One region of the Kitasatospora sp. NPDC004745 genome, then DNA from elsewhere that is predicted to be linked to it. Evidence: riboswitches for the same ligand, from Rfam matches in the RefSeq annotation. Region 1 holds a riboswitch; the other holds the start of a gene.
The links. Region 1 has a riboswitch for cobalamin ahead of ACFYUY_RS36440 (iron ABC transporter permease). Riboswitches for the same ligand answer to the same signal wherever they lie in the genome.
Positions count from the first base shown of each region.

Region 2: it holds a riboswitch for cobalamin, as region 1 does, so the genes downstream of both, ACFYUY_RS11165 (HoxN/HupN/NixA family nickel/cobalt transporter) here and ACFYUY_RS36440 (iron ABC transporter permease) in region 1, are expected to answer to the same signal.

Region 1 is NZ_JBIALK010000036.1:67,741-74,743, reverse strand. Features, by position in the region: gene ACFYUY_RS36455 (CGNR zinc finger domain-containing protein) at 1-281, shown strand, start outside; gene sodX (nickel-type superoxide dismutase maturation protease) at 278-658, opposite strand; gene sodN (superoxide dismutase, Ni) at 920-1,315, shown strand; cobalamin riboswitch at 1,414-1,553, shown strand; gene ACFYUY_RS36440 (iron ABC transporter permease) at 1,730-2,794, shown strand; gene ACFYUY_RS36435 (ABC transporter ATP-binding protein) at 2,794-3,570, shown strand; gene ACFYUY_RS36430 (ABC transporter substrate-binding protein) at 3,579-4,571, shown strand; gene ACFYUY_RS36425 (nuclear transport factor 2 family protein) at 4,671-5,054, shown strand; gene ACFYUY_RS36420 (GNAT family N-acetyltransferase) at 5,065-5,541, shown strand; gene ACFYUY_RS36415 (anti-sigma regulatory factor) at 5,791-6,201, shown strand; gene ACFYUY_RS36410 (RNA polymerase sigma factor SigF) at 6,359-7,003, shown strand, end outside.
Region 2 is NZ_JBIALK010000004.1:491,619-498,621, reverse strand. Features, by position in the region: gene ACFYUY_RS11180 (hypothetical protein) at 1-678, shown strand, start outside; gene ACFYUY_RS11175 (hypothetical protein) at 706-2,397, opposite strand; gene ACFYUY_RS11170 (metalloregulator ArsR/SmtB family transcription factor) at 2,449-2,832, opposite strand; cobalamin riboswitch at 2,915-3,108, shown strand; gene ACFYUY_RS11165 (HoxN/HupN/NixA family nickel/cobalt transporter) at 3,140-4,255, shown strand; gene ACFYUY_RS11160 (aminopeptidase P family protein) at 4,369-5,475, shown strand; gene efp (elongation factor P) at 5,552-6,115, shown strand; gene nusB (transcription antitermination factor NusB) at 6,120-6,557, shown strand; gene ACFYUY_RS11145 (thioesterase family protein) at 6,711-7,003, shown strand, end outside.

The sequences.
Region 1 (7,003 bases):
GGCCCCGCTGGCACCTGCACCTCGCCGACAACTCGCCGACCGCCACCGCGCACTTCAGCGCCGTCGCCTGCATGGGCCTGGCCGTGCACCTGACCGAGCTGGGCGCCGACCGGCTCGGCATCTGCCAGGCCGCCCCCTGCCGCAACGCCTACCTGGACACCTCGACCAACCGCTCCCGCCGCTACTGCTCGGACCGCTGCGCGACCCGCGCCAACGTCGCCGCCTACCGGGCCCGCAAGCGCCAGGAGGCGGAGGCCGCGGCGCCGGGCAACACTCCCTAGCGCGGCTGCGGCGGGTGGACGTCCTCCACCCAGAGGCCCAGCCGGCGGGCCAGGCCCGGGACGGCGGCCAGCCGGCCGCCGAGCAGCAGGCGCTCCAGCCGGCGGCCGGGCGCCAGCCAGGCCGGGCGCGGGCGCACCCGCAGCAGCACCCGGCCGAGCACGAGCTCGTCCGGCACCGGGCCGTAGCTGCGGCTGTCGCTGTCCACCGGCCGGTTGTCGGACAGCAGCCACCAGCCCGCCGGGCGGCGCTCGGCGGCCCGCTTGACCACCAGCAGGTCCTGCTGGAAGGGGTGCCGGAAGAGCACCACCGCGCCCGGGCGGATCGGCGCGCCGTAGCGCACCAGCAGCTGGTCGCCCTCGCGCAGGGTCGGGACCATCGAGGGCCCGGCCACGTCGACCAGCCCGAACGGCAGCGCGCCGCCGCCCCGGGCGCCGCCCCCGGCTTCCGCGCTCCGCGCCACGACTCCTCCTCCCGACCGAACGGTCCCAGTCTGCCGTATGGATCGTCACCCCGTTCGATGTCCGGATTACCCCGGTTCCGGGTCCGCCTTTTGCCCTAGGCCCACCGCCCGATCGCGAAACCCGCAGGGCGGAAGGGTAATCTCGGGCGCGGGAAGACGATCTAAGGAAGGACTCCCATGTTCTCTCGTCTGTTTGCACCGCGCGCCACCGCCCACGCCCACTGCGACCTGCCCTGCGGCGTGTACGACCCGGCGCAGGCCCGGATCGAGGCCGAGTCGGTCAAGGCCACCCAGGAGAAGTACCAGGCCAACGAGGACCCGCACTTCCGCGCCCGCGCCGTCATCATCAAGGAGCAGCGCGCCGAGGCCGTCAAGCACCACATCTCGGTGCTGTGGAGCGACTACTTCAAGGCCCCGCACTTCGAGAAGTACCCGCAGCTGCACGCGCTGATCAACGACACCCTGAAGGCCGCCTCGGCCGCCAAGGCGTCCACCGACCCGGCCACCGGCCAGGCCCTGCTGGACCTGATCGCCGAGGTCGACAAGATCTTCTGGGAGACCAAGCAGGCCTGAGCCTGACGCGTCGCCACCCGACCGCCCCCGTCCGCACCGCCGGACGGGGGCGGTCGTGCGTCCACGGCCGACCCGGCCGGGACCCACCCCGGTAAGGGTTGCCTAGCCTGAGTGGCTGTTATGCTGCCAGGGCGTCCGAGGGGGAAGTCCGGTGTGAGTCCGGCGCTGACCCGCAACGGTGAGCGCGGCCCGCACGGCCGCGCCAGCCCGATCGCCCCCGGCCGCTGACCTCCCGACAACTCGCCGTGGACTGCGAGGGGACGGCGCCGCACGGGCCCGCGCCCGCCCGGCGCCCGCCCCCGCGCGCCCGCGGCCCGAGGCAAGGCGCACAACCCCGGTGAACGAGCGCAGCGAACGGACCGTCAACAGGTGCGCGCGGGCCCACGCCCGTGTGCGGCCCGGCGGGGCCGGCACGTGAGCGGCGCCGCGGCCGCGCCGCCCGCCCGGCGGATACCCGCCCCGCCCCTCGCCCTCGGCCTGGCCGTCGCCCTGCTGCTCTCGCTGGTCTGCGGGGTCGCGCTGGGCGCCGCCGGCCTCGGCCCGGCCCGGGTGCTGCGGCTGCTCGCCGCCGGGCTGACGGGCGGTCGACTGGAGGCCGACGAGGCCGCCGCGTACGCCATCGTCTGGGAGATCCGGCTGCCGCGCACCGTGCTGGCCGCGGTGGTCGGCGCCGGGCTCGCCGCCACCGGGGTCGCCGTGCAGGCCCTGGTGCGCAACGCGCTGGCCGATCCGTTCGTGCTCGGGATCTCCTCCGGCGCGGCCGTCGGCGCCAACGCCGTCCTGCTGCTGGGCGCCTTCGCCTCGCTCGGGGTGTGGGCGATCTCGGCCTCCGCCTTCGGCACCGCGCTGCTCGCCATGGTGCTGGTCTACCTGGCCGCCCGGACCGCCCACGGACTCACCCCGCTGCGCCTGGTGCTCACCGGCACCGCGCTCTCCTACGGCTTCTCCGCCGCCACCGCGCTGATGGTCTTCGCCGCCGCCCGCGGCGAGGCCGCCCGGGACGCCATGATGTGGCTGCTCGGCAACCTCGGCGGCGCCACCTGGGGATCCGTCCCGATCGTCGCCGCCACCGTGCTCGCCGGCCTGGTCCACCTGCACTGCTCCGCGGGCCGGCTGGACGCGCTCGCCATGGGTGACGAGACGGCCGCCTCGCTCGGCGTGGACCCGGACCGGCTGCGCCGCGAGCTGTTCGTGGTGACCGCCGCCGTCACCGGCACGGTGGTCGCGGTCAGCGGGGCGATCGGCTTCGTCGGGCTGATGGTCCCGCACCTGGCCCGGATGCTGGTCGGGGCCGGCCACCGCCGGGTGCTGCTGGTCGCGCCGGTGGCGGGTGCGCTGCTGCTGGTCTGGGTGGACATCGTCTCGCGGACCCTGCTGGCGCCCGCAGAACTGCCCGTCGGGGTCGGCACCGCGGTGCTCGGCGTGCCCTGCTTCCTGTTCCTGATGCGCCGCCGCGGCCACGCCCTCGGGGGGCGCTGATGGACCTCTCCCTCGACCGGGTCTCGGTCGACCTGGCCGGTGCCCGGCTGGTCCACGACGTCGTGCTGAAGGCCGCCGCCGGGCAGGTGGTCGGTCTGGTGGGGCCGAACGGCAGCGGCAAGTCGACCCTGCTGCGCTGCGTCTACCGGGCGCTGCGGCCCGCCGCCGGGGCCGTCCTGCTGGACGGCGCCGAGCTGCACTCGCTCCCCGCCCGCGAGGCCGCCCGGCGGGTGGCCGCGCTGCCGCAGGAGCACTCCGCCGAGTTCGACTTCACCGTCGCCGAGGTGGTCGCGATGGGCCGGCTGCCGCACCGGAGCGGGCTGGGCGGGCCGGGCCCGGACGACCGCGCGCGCTGCGCGCGGGCGCTGCGCCGGGTCGGCGCCGAGCACCTGGCCGGACGGGGCTTCCCGAGCCTGTCCGGCGGCGAGAAGCAGCGGGTGCTGATCGCCCGCGCGCTGGTCCAGGACCCGCGGCTGCTGGTGCTCGACGAACCCACCAACCACCTGGACATCGCCCACCAGTTGGACGTGCTGGCGCTGGTCCGGGAGGCCGGGCCGACGGTGCTCACCGCCCTGCACGACCTCAACCTGGCGGCCGGCCACTGCGACCTGCTGTACGTGCTGCGGGCCGGCCGGATCGTCGCCTCCGGGCCGCCCGCCGAGGTGCTCCGGCCCGACCTGCTGGCCGAGGTGTTCGGCGTCCGGGCCACCCCCGTCCGGCACCCGGTGACCGGCGCCCTCCAGCTGCTCTTCGACCGTGTCCACCCCACCCGCTAGGAACCCGCTTGCGCACCAAGGCCGTTGCCTCCGCCGCCCTGCTCGCCCTCGGACTCACCGCCTGCGGCGCGGAGATCGCCCCCGGCGACGCCGCCGCCGGCTCCGCCCACTACCCGGTGACCGTGCAGAACTGCGGCACCGCGCTCACCTTCGACCGCAAGCCCGCCCGGGCGGTCACCAACGACGTCGGCATCACCGAGCTGATGCTCGCCCTCGGCCTCGCCGACCGGATGGCCGGCTACGTGATGCCCGACGACAAGGGCCGGGTCGACCAGGTCGCCTGGAAGGACGGCTACCAGCGGACCGCGTGGCTCTCCAGGAAGGAGATCACCAAGGAGATCGTGCTGGACGCCCGGGCCGACCTGGTCTTCGCCGGCTGGCACTACGGCTTCGACGAGGGGAGCGGCTTCACCCCGCAGGCGCTGAAGGACCTCGGCATCGGCTCGTACGTGCTCAGCGAGTCCTGCCGCAGCGGCCGGGGCCCCGAGCGCGGGGTGATGTCCCCGCTGGACGCGCTCTACACCGACCTGGCCAACCTGGGCGAGGTCTTCGACGTCCGGGACCGCGCCGACCGGCTGATCGCCGACTTCCGGGCGCAGGTGGCCGCCGTGCCTGAGCCCGCGCACCGGCCGTCCGTCTTCCTGTACGACAGCGGGAAGGACAAGCCGTACACCGCCGGGAGGTTCGCCGCGCCCCAGGAGATCATCGCCAGGGCCGGCGGGACCAACGTGACGGGCGACCTCGCCGACAGCTGGACCACCGTCGGATGGGAGAGCGTCGTCGAGCGCGATCCCGAGGTGATCGTGATCAACAACTACGGGGAGACCGGCGCCGAGGCCAAGCGCGCCTTCCTGAAGTCCTTCCCGCCGCTCGCCGGCGTCTCGGCGGTCCGGAACGACCGGATCTTCGTCCTGGACTACGTCGACCTGGTGGAGAGCCCGCGCAACCCGGCCGCGATCACCGCACTGGCCGCCTACCTGCGCACCGTCCCCGCCCGCTGACCGGCCCGGATCCCGCTCCCCCGGCGGGCCCGCCGGCCCGGCCCGCCGGGCGTACGCTCGGAGGTGCGAGCCGACGGACCCGACCGGAGGAGCGAGATCATGACCACCACGGCGGCGCCGTCCGCCTTCGACACCCGTGCGCTGCGCGAGGGCATCGAGCGCAGCGACCCCGCGGCCCTGCTGGCCCTGTACGCGGACGACGCGGAACTGCGCGTGGTCGACCGCAAGACCCAGCCCAGCCACCCCCTGGTGATGCACGGGCGGGACGAGATCGCCGCCATGCTGAACGAGGTCTACAGCCGCGAGCCCACCCACACCCTCGAACAGGTGGTGGTCCAGGGCGAGCACGTCGCCTTCATGGAGTCCTGCCGCTACCCCGACGGCGTGCGGGTGCTGATGACCTCCATGGCCGACCTGCGGGACGGCAGGATCGTCGACCAGACCTCGATCCAGGCCTGGGACGAGACCGGGCCCGCCCAGTAGGCTCGTCGGCATGATCCGCACCGCCGTCGCCACCGACGTCCCCGTCATCCACGCCATGGTCCGCGAACTCGCCGAGTACGAGAAGGAACCGCACGCGGCGGTGGCCACCGAGGAGCAGCTGCACGACGCTCTGTTCGGTGCCAGTCCCGCGCTCTTCGGCCTGGTCGCCGAGGACGAGGCCACCGGCGAGCCGGTCGGCTTCGCCGTCTGGTTCCTCAACTTCTCGACCTGGCGCGGCACCCACGGGATCTACCTGGAGGACCTCTACGTCCGCCCGGAGGCCCGCGGCGGCGGCCACGGCAAGGCCCTGCTGCTGGAGCTGGCGCGGATCGCCGTCGAGCGCGGCTACGCGCGGATGGAGTGGTCGGTCCTCGACTGGAACGAGCCCTCGATCAACTTCTACAAGTCGCTCGGCGCCGTCCCGATGGACGACTGGAGCATCTTCCGGCTCACCGGCGAGGCGCTCACCGCCGCCGGGAGCCGCTGAACGGTCCGCCCGAACCCCTGCCACCCTGCGTCGCGATGGCTTACCATGAGTGACTCCCGAGCCCCGGACGGCGTGCGGAAAGCGGTAAGGTCTCAGGCGGATACGCGGCGTCCGGCCGCCCTGCGAGGGGTATGACCGGTACGTACCGCACCACCCCTCTGGACAGTTGGGGCGAAGCAGTTGAGCCAAGCAACAGACAGTGCCGCGGCCACCGGCCCGGAAGCACAGCGCGTCACCCAGGAGGTGAGGGTGTCCCAGATCGACGGCGAGCCCGGAGTGCAGGACTTCGTGGAGGTCCGGCTGCCCGCGGCAGGGGCCTACCTCTCGGTCCTGCGAACAGCGACGGCCGGCCTGGCGGCGCGGCTCGACTTCACCCTCGACGAGATCGAGGACCTTCGGATCGCGGTCGACGAGGCCTGCGCCATCCTGCTCCAGCAGGCGGTGCCCGGTTCCGTCCTGTCCTGCGAGTTCCGGCTGGTCGGCGACTCGCTGAAGGTGACGGTCGCCGCCCCGACCACGGACGGCAAGGCGCCCGAACGCGACACCTTCGCCTGGACGGTGCTCTCCGCACTGGCCGGCGAGGTGGACTCCTCGGTCGCCGAGGACAAGACCGTGTCGATCAGCCTGCACAAGAAGCGCGGCGGCCCCGCCGCCCACTAGACGGGCGTCGAGCAGCACCGCGCGAAGGGCCGTCCGTCCGCCCCCGATCCGGGGCCGGGCGGGCGGCGCCCGGTACCGCCCCCCAGCGGTACGACCAACGAGAAGATGCCGGGGCCAACGGGCCCCGGTGCTCCCGGAACGGAACGGGGGAATGGCCGTGAGTGATCTGGACCGTACCGGCCTCGCGACGGCGGGCCCTGCCGTACCGACCCAGGCGAGCGTTCCCGGCCTCGCCGCCAACGACGATGCGCACCCGAAGGACGCCCACCGGATGAGCCACCCGACCGAGCCGACGTCTGATCCGACGCCCGCCTCGCCGACCCCGCCCGAGCCGGCGGACGAGGCGGGGGACCTGCGGGGCGCGGTGCCCACCCAGGGCCCGCACCGCACGGGCGCGCCGGACCGGGAGGCGGCCCGCGCGCTGTTCGTCCGGCTGTCGGCGCTGCCCGAGGGCTCCCCGGAGCGCGTCGAGCTGCGCAACCAGCTGGTGCGGATGCACATCCCGCTGGTCGAGCACCTGGCCCGGCGGTTCCGCAACCGGGGCGAGCCGCTGGACGACCTCACCCAGGTCGCCACCATCGGCCTGATCAAGTCGGTGGACCGCTTCGACCACGAGCGCGGGGTCGAGTTCTCCACCTACGCGACGCCGACCATCGTCGGCGAGATCAAGCGGCACTTCCGCGACAAGGGCTGGGCGGTCCGGGTGCCGCGCCGGCTGCAGGAGCTGCGGCTGTCGCTCACCACGGCGACCAGCGAGCTCTCCCAGCGGCACGGCCGCTCCCCCACGGTGCACGAGCTCGCC
Region 2 (7,003 bases), on a different contig from region 1:
GAATCGCTCTGGGCGCTCTACCACAGCGGCAAGAACTACGGGGACTGGATCGAGACGCACCGGCTCGGCGTCGAGTCGGCGCAGTGGGACAACCGCCCGGACGCGGTGATCCGGATGCGCAACCAGCTGGCCCGCGCCCACTACGAGCTCGGGGACTTCCCCCGCGCGGCCGAGCAGCTGGCGCTGGCCTCGGAGCAGCTGCCGCTGGTCGGGGAGCCGCAGCTGAGCGGTGTGCTGCACGAGACGCACGGGCTGCTCTGCCTGGCCGACGGGCGCCCGGAGCAGGCGGTGGAGCTGTTCCGGCTGGCCCTGGAGGACAACCGCACCGATCCGCACGGCGTGGTGGTGCAGAGCTACAACGTCGCCCAGGCGCTGGTCGCGGCCGGGCGCGCGGCGGAGGCGCTGGACGTCCTGGACGAGGCGACGGCGCGGGCGGAGGAGACCGGCGACCCGATGCTGATGCGGCTGCCGCTGGTCCGGGCCCGGGCCCAGCGCGCGCTGGGGCGGCTTGACCTCGCCGTCCGGGCCGCCGAGGACTGCGCGCGGCGGGCTCGCGAACTCGGCCAGCGGGCCAAGGAGGCCGAGGCCTTCACCCTGCTCACCGCGCTCGCGGAGGAGCTGGGCGACGCGGCACTCGCCGAGCGGGCGCGGGGCCGGCTGGAGGAGCTGAAGGGCTGAAACCGTCACCGTGCCGGAGGAAAGGCCTCAGGGCGGCGGGGTGAAGGCCACCCGGGTGCGGTGGCGGCCGGTGCGGATGGTGAGGCCGTGGTCGGGCAGGGTGCCGGGGGCGCCGCCCTCGGCGAGCCAGAGCGCGACGGCCGCGCCGAGCAGCAGCGGGTCGAGCCGGGGCTCGGCGCCGGCCCACGGGGCCTCGGCGCGTGCCTCCAGGAGCTCGCCGGTGCGCAGCCGGAGCGCGCAGCGGTCCCGGGCGAGGGCGGCCACCGTCACGGCGAGGCCGGGGATCCCGTCGGCGGCCTCGACGATCCAGCGCCCGGCCGGCTCCTCGGCGTCGACCTCCGTCCTGGCCAGGACCTCGGCCACGGAGCGCAGTTCCACCGTGGTCTCGGCGGCGTCCAGGGCGAAGAAGCCCCGGGGGTGGCCCTGCGGGTCGATCGGGTACCGGCGTACCGAGACCTCGCCGTCCGCGCACTCGCCCTCGACGTCGTAGGCGGTCGGCCGCTCCGCCGGGAGCGGTACCGGGGCCGGGTAGGGCGGCAGGGCGGTGGGGGTGGTGAGGTCGTCGACCTTGTCCGCCAGGAAGCCGAACAGGACGGGGGCCAGGGCCGGGACGGCCCGGTCGCGCTGGCCGAGGGAGCGGTCGGTGACGGGGCGCAGCAGCTCCGGGTCGTACGTCGCGACGGCCGCTTCGAGCTGGGCGTGCAGGTCGCCGTCCGGGTCGAGCGCGGGCGCCGCCTGGCCGAAGGCGTAGGTGGGGGACCCCGGGTCGAGTTCGGCGGCGCCGGTGGCCACCAGCAGGGTGGGGCGGTCCAGTGCCGCGCCGTAGAAGGAGACCGATCCGTGGTCGCCGATCAGCAGGTCGGCGGCGACCAGGGCGGTCTGCCAGCCCTGGTGCGGGGGGATCAGCCTGAGGCCGGAGCCCCGGGCCGTGGCCAGCAGCAGTTCGGGGTCGTGCCGGTCCCAGACGTTGGGGTGCAGGACCACGGCCACGGCGTACTCGTCGGCGGGGAGCGCGGTGACCAGCCGGCGCGGCAGGTCGAGGCAGTGCGCCGCCAGGGAGTGCCTGCTCCAGGTGGAGGTGACGACGACGAGGCGCCGGCCGTCGACGGCCCCGAGGGCGGCGCGGTAGGCGTCCCGCCGGCCGCGGCTGGCCAGCATCCTGGCGAAGGTGAGGTCGCCGACCTCCCGTGCGTGCGGCAGCGCCTCGGGGCAGGTGGCCGCCAGCCGCTCGAACTGCTCCTCGTGGGACAGCCCGATGACCGCGGGGAAGACCCGCCCCCGGTGGGTGAGCTCCTGACGGGACAGGCCGGCGGCACTGACCCCGTCCCCGGTGGACTCGGCGACCAGGCGGTTGTAGCCGGCGCCGTGGGGGAGGACGACGAGCGGGGCGCGCAGCCGGTGCATGGAGGCGTGGACCGCGCAGGACACCGCGAGGTCGAACTCGTACCGGACGGCCTCCTCCCACGGGATGACCGTGACGGCGGGTTGCTGGTCGGCCAGGTAGGGGCCGAGGCCCGCCGTGAACGCCGAGCCCGGGTTGACGGTGAGGTAGCACCGGACGCCGAGCTGCGGGCGGACGAGCAGGGTGAGCACGTCGAGCACCCGGGTGGCCGAGGTGAGCGTGCGGGCGACCGCGAGGACGCGGGCCCGGACGGGCCAGGTCTCCCAGCGGTCTTCGTCGGGCCAGGGCCGGGGCCGGCGCCGCAGGCGGTTCAGCACACGAAGATCGTACTCATCCGGCCCCGCTCCGGCGGGTCCGTCCGGGGCGGGTCAGCCGGTGGCAGCGGTGGGTTCGTGGTGGTCGGCGGCGGCGCAGGGGTCGAGGAGGGGGCGCAGGGCGTCGTCGACGAGCCGGTAGCGCACGACGCGTCCGTCGCGGTCGCCGGTGACCACGCCGGCGGTGCGGAGCAGTCGGAGGGCCTGGGAGACGGCGGGGTCGCGCATACCGGTGGCGACGGCGAGGTCGGTCACGGCGAGCGGGCCGGCGCGGTGCAGGGCGAGCAGGAGGGCGAGCCGGCCCGGGTCGGCGAGCAGGGAGAACCGCTCGGCCCAGGTGCGGACGTGCGCGGTGTCGCCGATGGCGGCGATGGCCTCGCAGACCCGGTGTCCGTCGATGGTGCGGTGGTCCGCGCGGTCGGCCGGTACGAGATGCATGTGGACATTCTCGCAGGCCGGGGCCTGTGATCCTGGACACCTGCGCAGGTGCGCAGCCTTGCATGGGTGGAGCCGGGCCCCCTACGGTGTTGCCCGCCGTGGTGCTCGGGAAGACCGGTGACGGACCCTCAGGGGTCCCAGTCCGGAGCGGCCCTCGCCACTGTGATCGGGGGGAGTCGTCCGTATCCACGACGCCACTGGGCGCTTCGCGCGTCTGGGAAGGCGGGTACGGGTGCCCCGTAAGCCAGGAGACCGGCCACGGCATCTCACGAAGTCTTTCCACGAGGTGCTGGAGCGTGATCCGCGTATGACCCTGCCCGAAACCGCCGACCCCGGGGCGCCGGCGACGCCGTCCGCACTGCCGACGTTCCGCTGGAAGCGCGAGGACACCGTCCGCACGGCCGGACTGATGGGCGTGATCCTGGCCATGCACGTCGTCGCGTTCGGGACGCTGTTCTTCCTGGTCGCGCCCCACAACTACGCGGTCGGTACCCAGGTCTTCGGGGTGGGCCTGGGCATCACCGCGTACACCCTCGGCATGCGGCACGCCTTCGACGCCGACCACATCGCGGTGATCGACAACACCACCCGCAAGCTGATGGCGGACGGCAAGCGCCCGGTGTCGGTGGGCTTCTGGTTCGCCCTCGGGCACTCCTCGATGGTGGTCATCATGGCCGCCCTGGTGGCGGGCGGCGCCCAGCTGGCCAACACCCTGATGGACGACGAGTCGACGACCCACCAGTGGCTGGGGATGGTCGGCACGACGGCCTCCGGCGCGTTCCTGTACCTGATCGGCGCGCTCAACCTGGCGGCGCTGGTGGGCATCCTCAAGGTGTTCCGGGCGATGCGGGCCGGGAAGTACGACGAGGCGCAGCTGGAGGAGCACCTGAACTCGCGCGGCTTCCTGGCGAGGGTGCTGAACCGGGCGACGCGGTCGATCACCCGGCCGGGGCAGATGTTCCCGGTGGGCATGGTGCTGGGCCTGGGCTTCGACACCGCGACCGAGGTCACCCTGATGGTGATGGCGGGCTCGGGCGCGGCGGCCGGGCTGCCCTGGTACGCGATCGTCTGCCTGCCGCTGCTCTTCGCGGCCGGGATGAGCCTGTTCGACACGCTGGACGGGACGTTCATGAACTTCGCGTACCAGTGGGCCTTCTCCAACCCGGTGCGCAAGGTGTACTACAACCTGACGATCACGGGGCTGTCGATCGCGGTGGCCTTCGTCATCGGCACGATCGAACTGGTCGGCGTGCTGCACGAGAAGCTCGACCTGACCGACCCGGTGAGCGGCTGGATCGCGGACATCTCGCTGGACAACGTCGGGTACGCGATCGCCGGGCTCTTCGTGGTGGTCTGGGCCGCGGCGATCGGCTACTGGAAGCTGGCCGGGGTCGAGCAGCGCTGGCAGCCGTCCGAGCAGTGACAGCCCCGTACCGGTCGGCCCGGGGTGCGAGCCGGGGCGTGCGGGCAGCGGCGACGTGCCCCCTCGGGAGTGCTCGGCGGGCGGAACGGGGTGCGGCTTCGTAGGCTCGACGCATGTCTGATGCGTACGCGGGTCGGCGGGAGCGGGTGAGGGAGCACTGCAGTGCGGCCGGGGCCGATGCGGCGCTGATCACCCGGGCGGCGAACGTGCGGTATCTGACCGGCTGCGCGCCCTGCGGGGCGACGCTGCTGCTCACCAGGGACCGTGCACTGCTGGCGCTGCCGGACGACCTGCCGCCGGACGACACCGGGGAGCACCTGATCGCCCCGGACGTCACCCAGGTGCCGGTGCCGGCCGGGGCGGACACCGCCCTGGCGGCGGCCGAGGCCGCGGCGCGGCTCAGGCTGGCGGCGCTGGCGGTGGAGGAGCACGACCTGACCGTCAGCCGGCACCGGTCGGTGGCCGGCCTGTCCGGCGGTGCCCGGCTGGCCGACCTGGACCGGCTGGTGGAGCGGCTGCGGGTGGTCAAGGACGAGCACGAGATCGCCGACCTGCGGATCGCCGCCGAGATCGCCGACCAGGCGCTCGGCGAGCTCCTGGAGTCGATCCTGGTCGGGCGGACGGAGCGGCACCTGGCGATGGAGCTGGAACGCCGGATGATCGACCACGGTGCGGACCGGGCGGCCTTCCCGGTGTCCGTCGGCACCGGCAGCCACTCCGGGCAGCCCGCCCACCAGCCGACCGACCGCCGGGTGGAGGAGGGTGACTTCCTGACCGTGGTGATGGGCGCCCAGTACCGCGGCTACGGCATCTCGACCGCCCGGACCTTCGTGATCGGCGCCGCCCCCGCGCCCTGGCAGGTCGAGCTGCACCGGCTGGTGTTCCGCGCCCAGCGGGCCGCCCGGGAGGCGCTCGGACCAGGCGTGGAGCAGTACGTGCCCGACCGGGCCGCGCGGCAGATCCTGGAGGCGGCCGGCCACACCGAGGCGTCCCCGCACCCGGTGGGGCACGGCATCGGGCTGGAGATCCGGGAGGCGCCGCGCCTCGGCCCTTCGGACATGGGTAAACTGGACAGCCGCGTACCGGTCACCGTCGGTCCTGGGGTCCACCTCCCGGGCAGGGGCGGTGTCCGGATCGAGGACACGCTCGTGGTGCGCCCCCTCGAGGAGGGCGGGCCCGAGCTGCTCACCATCACCACCAAGGAGCTCCTCGCCCTGTGACCGCGGCCCCCGGGCCGTCGGCGGCAGGACGCACCCCTTGGTTCCTTGACAGCTATATCCAGGAGTAAGTGCGCCCGTGGCTTCCACGAACGATCTCAAGAACGGCATGGTCCTCAAGCTGGAGGGCGGCAAGCTCTGGTCCGTCGTCGAGTTCCAGCACGTCAAGCCCGGCAAGGGCCCGGCCTTCGTGCGTACCAAGCTCAAGGAGGTCCTGACGGGCAAGGTCGTCGACAAGACCTTCAACGCGGGCACCAAGGTCGAGACCGCCAACGTCGACAAGCGCGGCATGCAGTTCTCGTACAAGGACGGCGAGAACTTCGTGTTCATGGACATGGACACCTACGACCAGCTGACCATCGAGCCCGCCGTCGTCGGCGACGCCGCCAAGTACCTGCTGGAGGGCTTCGAGGCCCTGGTCGCGCAGAACGAGGGCGCGGTGCTCTACATCGAGCTCCCGGCCGCCGTCGAGCTGACCATCGCCGAGACCGAGCCGGGCGTCCAGGGCGACCGCTCCACCGGTGGCACCAAGCCGGCGACCCTGGAGACCGGCGCCGAGATCCAGGTGCCGCTCTTCATCACCACCGGTGAGAAGGTCAAGGTCGACACCCGCGACGGCAGCTACCTCGGCCGGGTGAAGTAAGTCCGTGTCGGCCGCACGCAGCAAGGCCCGTACCCGGGCCTTCCAGATCCTCTTCGAGGCCGACCACCGCGGGGTCGACCCGCAGCAGGTCCTCGCCGACTGGGTGGCCCGCGCCCGCGAGCCCAAGCCGGAGGAGGGCACCCCGCAGGTCGGTGAGTACACCATGGAACTCATCGAGGGGTACGTCCAGCACGCCCGTCGGATCGACGACCTGATCTCCCAGTACGCGGTGGGCTGGACGCTCGACCGGATGCCGATAGTGGACCGCAACGTCCTGCGGCTCGGTGCGTACGAGCTGATCTGGGAGGACGGCGTCCCGGACGCGGTCGTCCTGGACGAGGCGGTCGAGATCGCCAAGGAGTTCTCCACGGACGACTCCCCGGCCTTCGTCAACGGCCTGCTCGCGCGCTTCCTGGAGCTGAAGCCGAGCATCCGCCGGTAGGCGGTGGCGCCCCGCAGACGGCCGTCGGACCCGGATCCCGGGTGCGACGGCCGTCGCGCGTTTCACCCGGGCGGCGTAAGGTGGTGATCTACTCGCCAGTAACTTGGCGGGCGCAGGCGCACACGTCCCCGCAGTGAAGGGCAGGCCACCCCCATGACCACCGCGACCCGCAGCGAGTTCGACCGGGGCATCGCCCTGACCAGACACGCCGACGAGCCCGGCCGCTACGAGGCCGAACTCGGCCCCGGCTGGCAGATCGGCGGCGGGGTCAACGGCGGGATGCTGCTCGCCGTCGCCGGACACGCGCTGTCGCTGGAGCACGCCGACCACCCGGACCCGGTGTCGATCAGCGGTTACTACCTGTCCGCCTCCACGCCCGGCCCGGCCACCGTCCGCACCGAGGTGCTGCGCAGCGGCCGCGGCCTCTCCACCGGCACCGCCTCGCT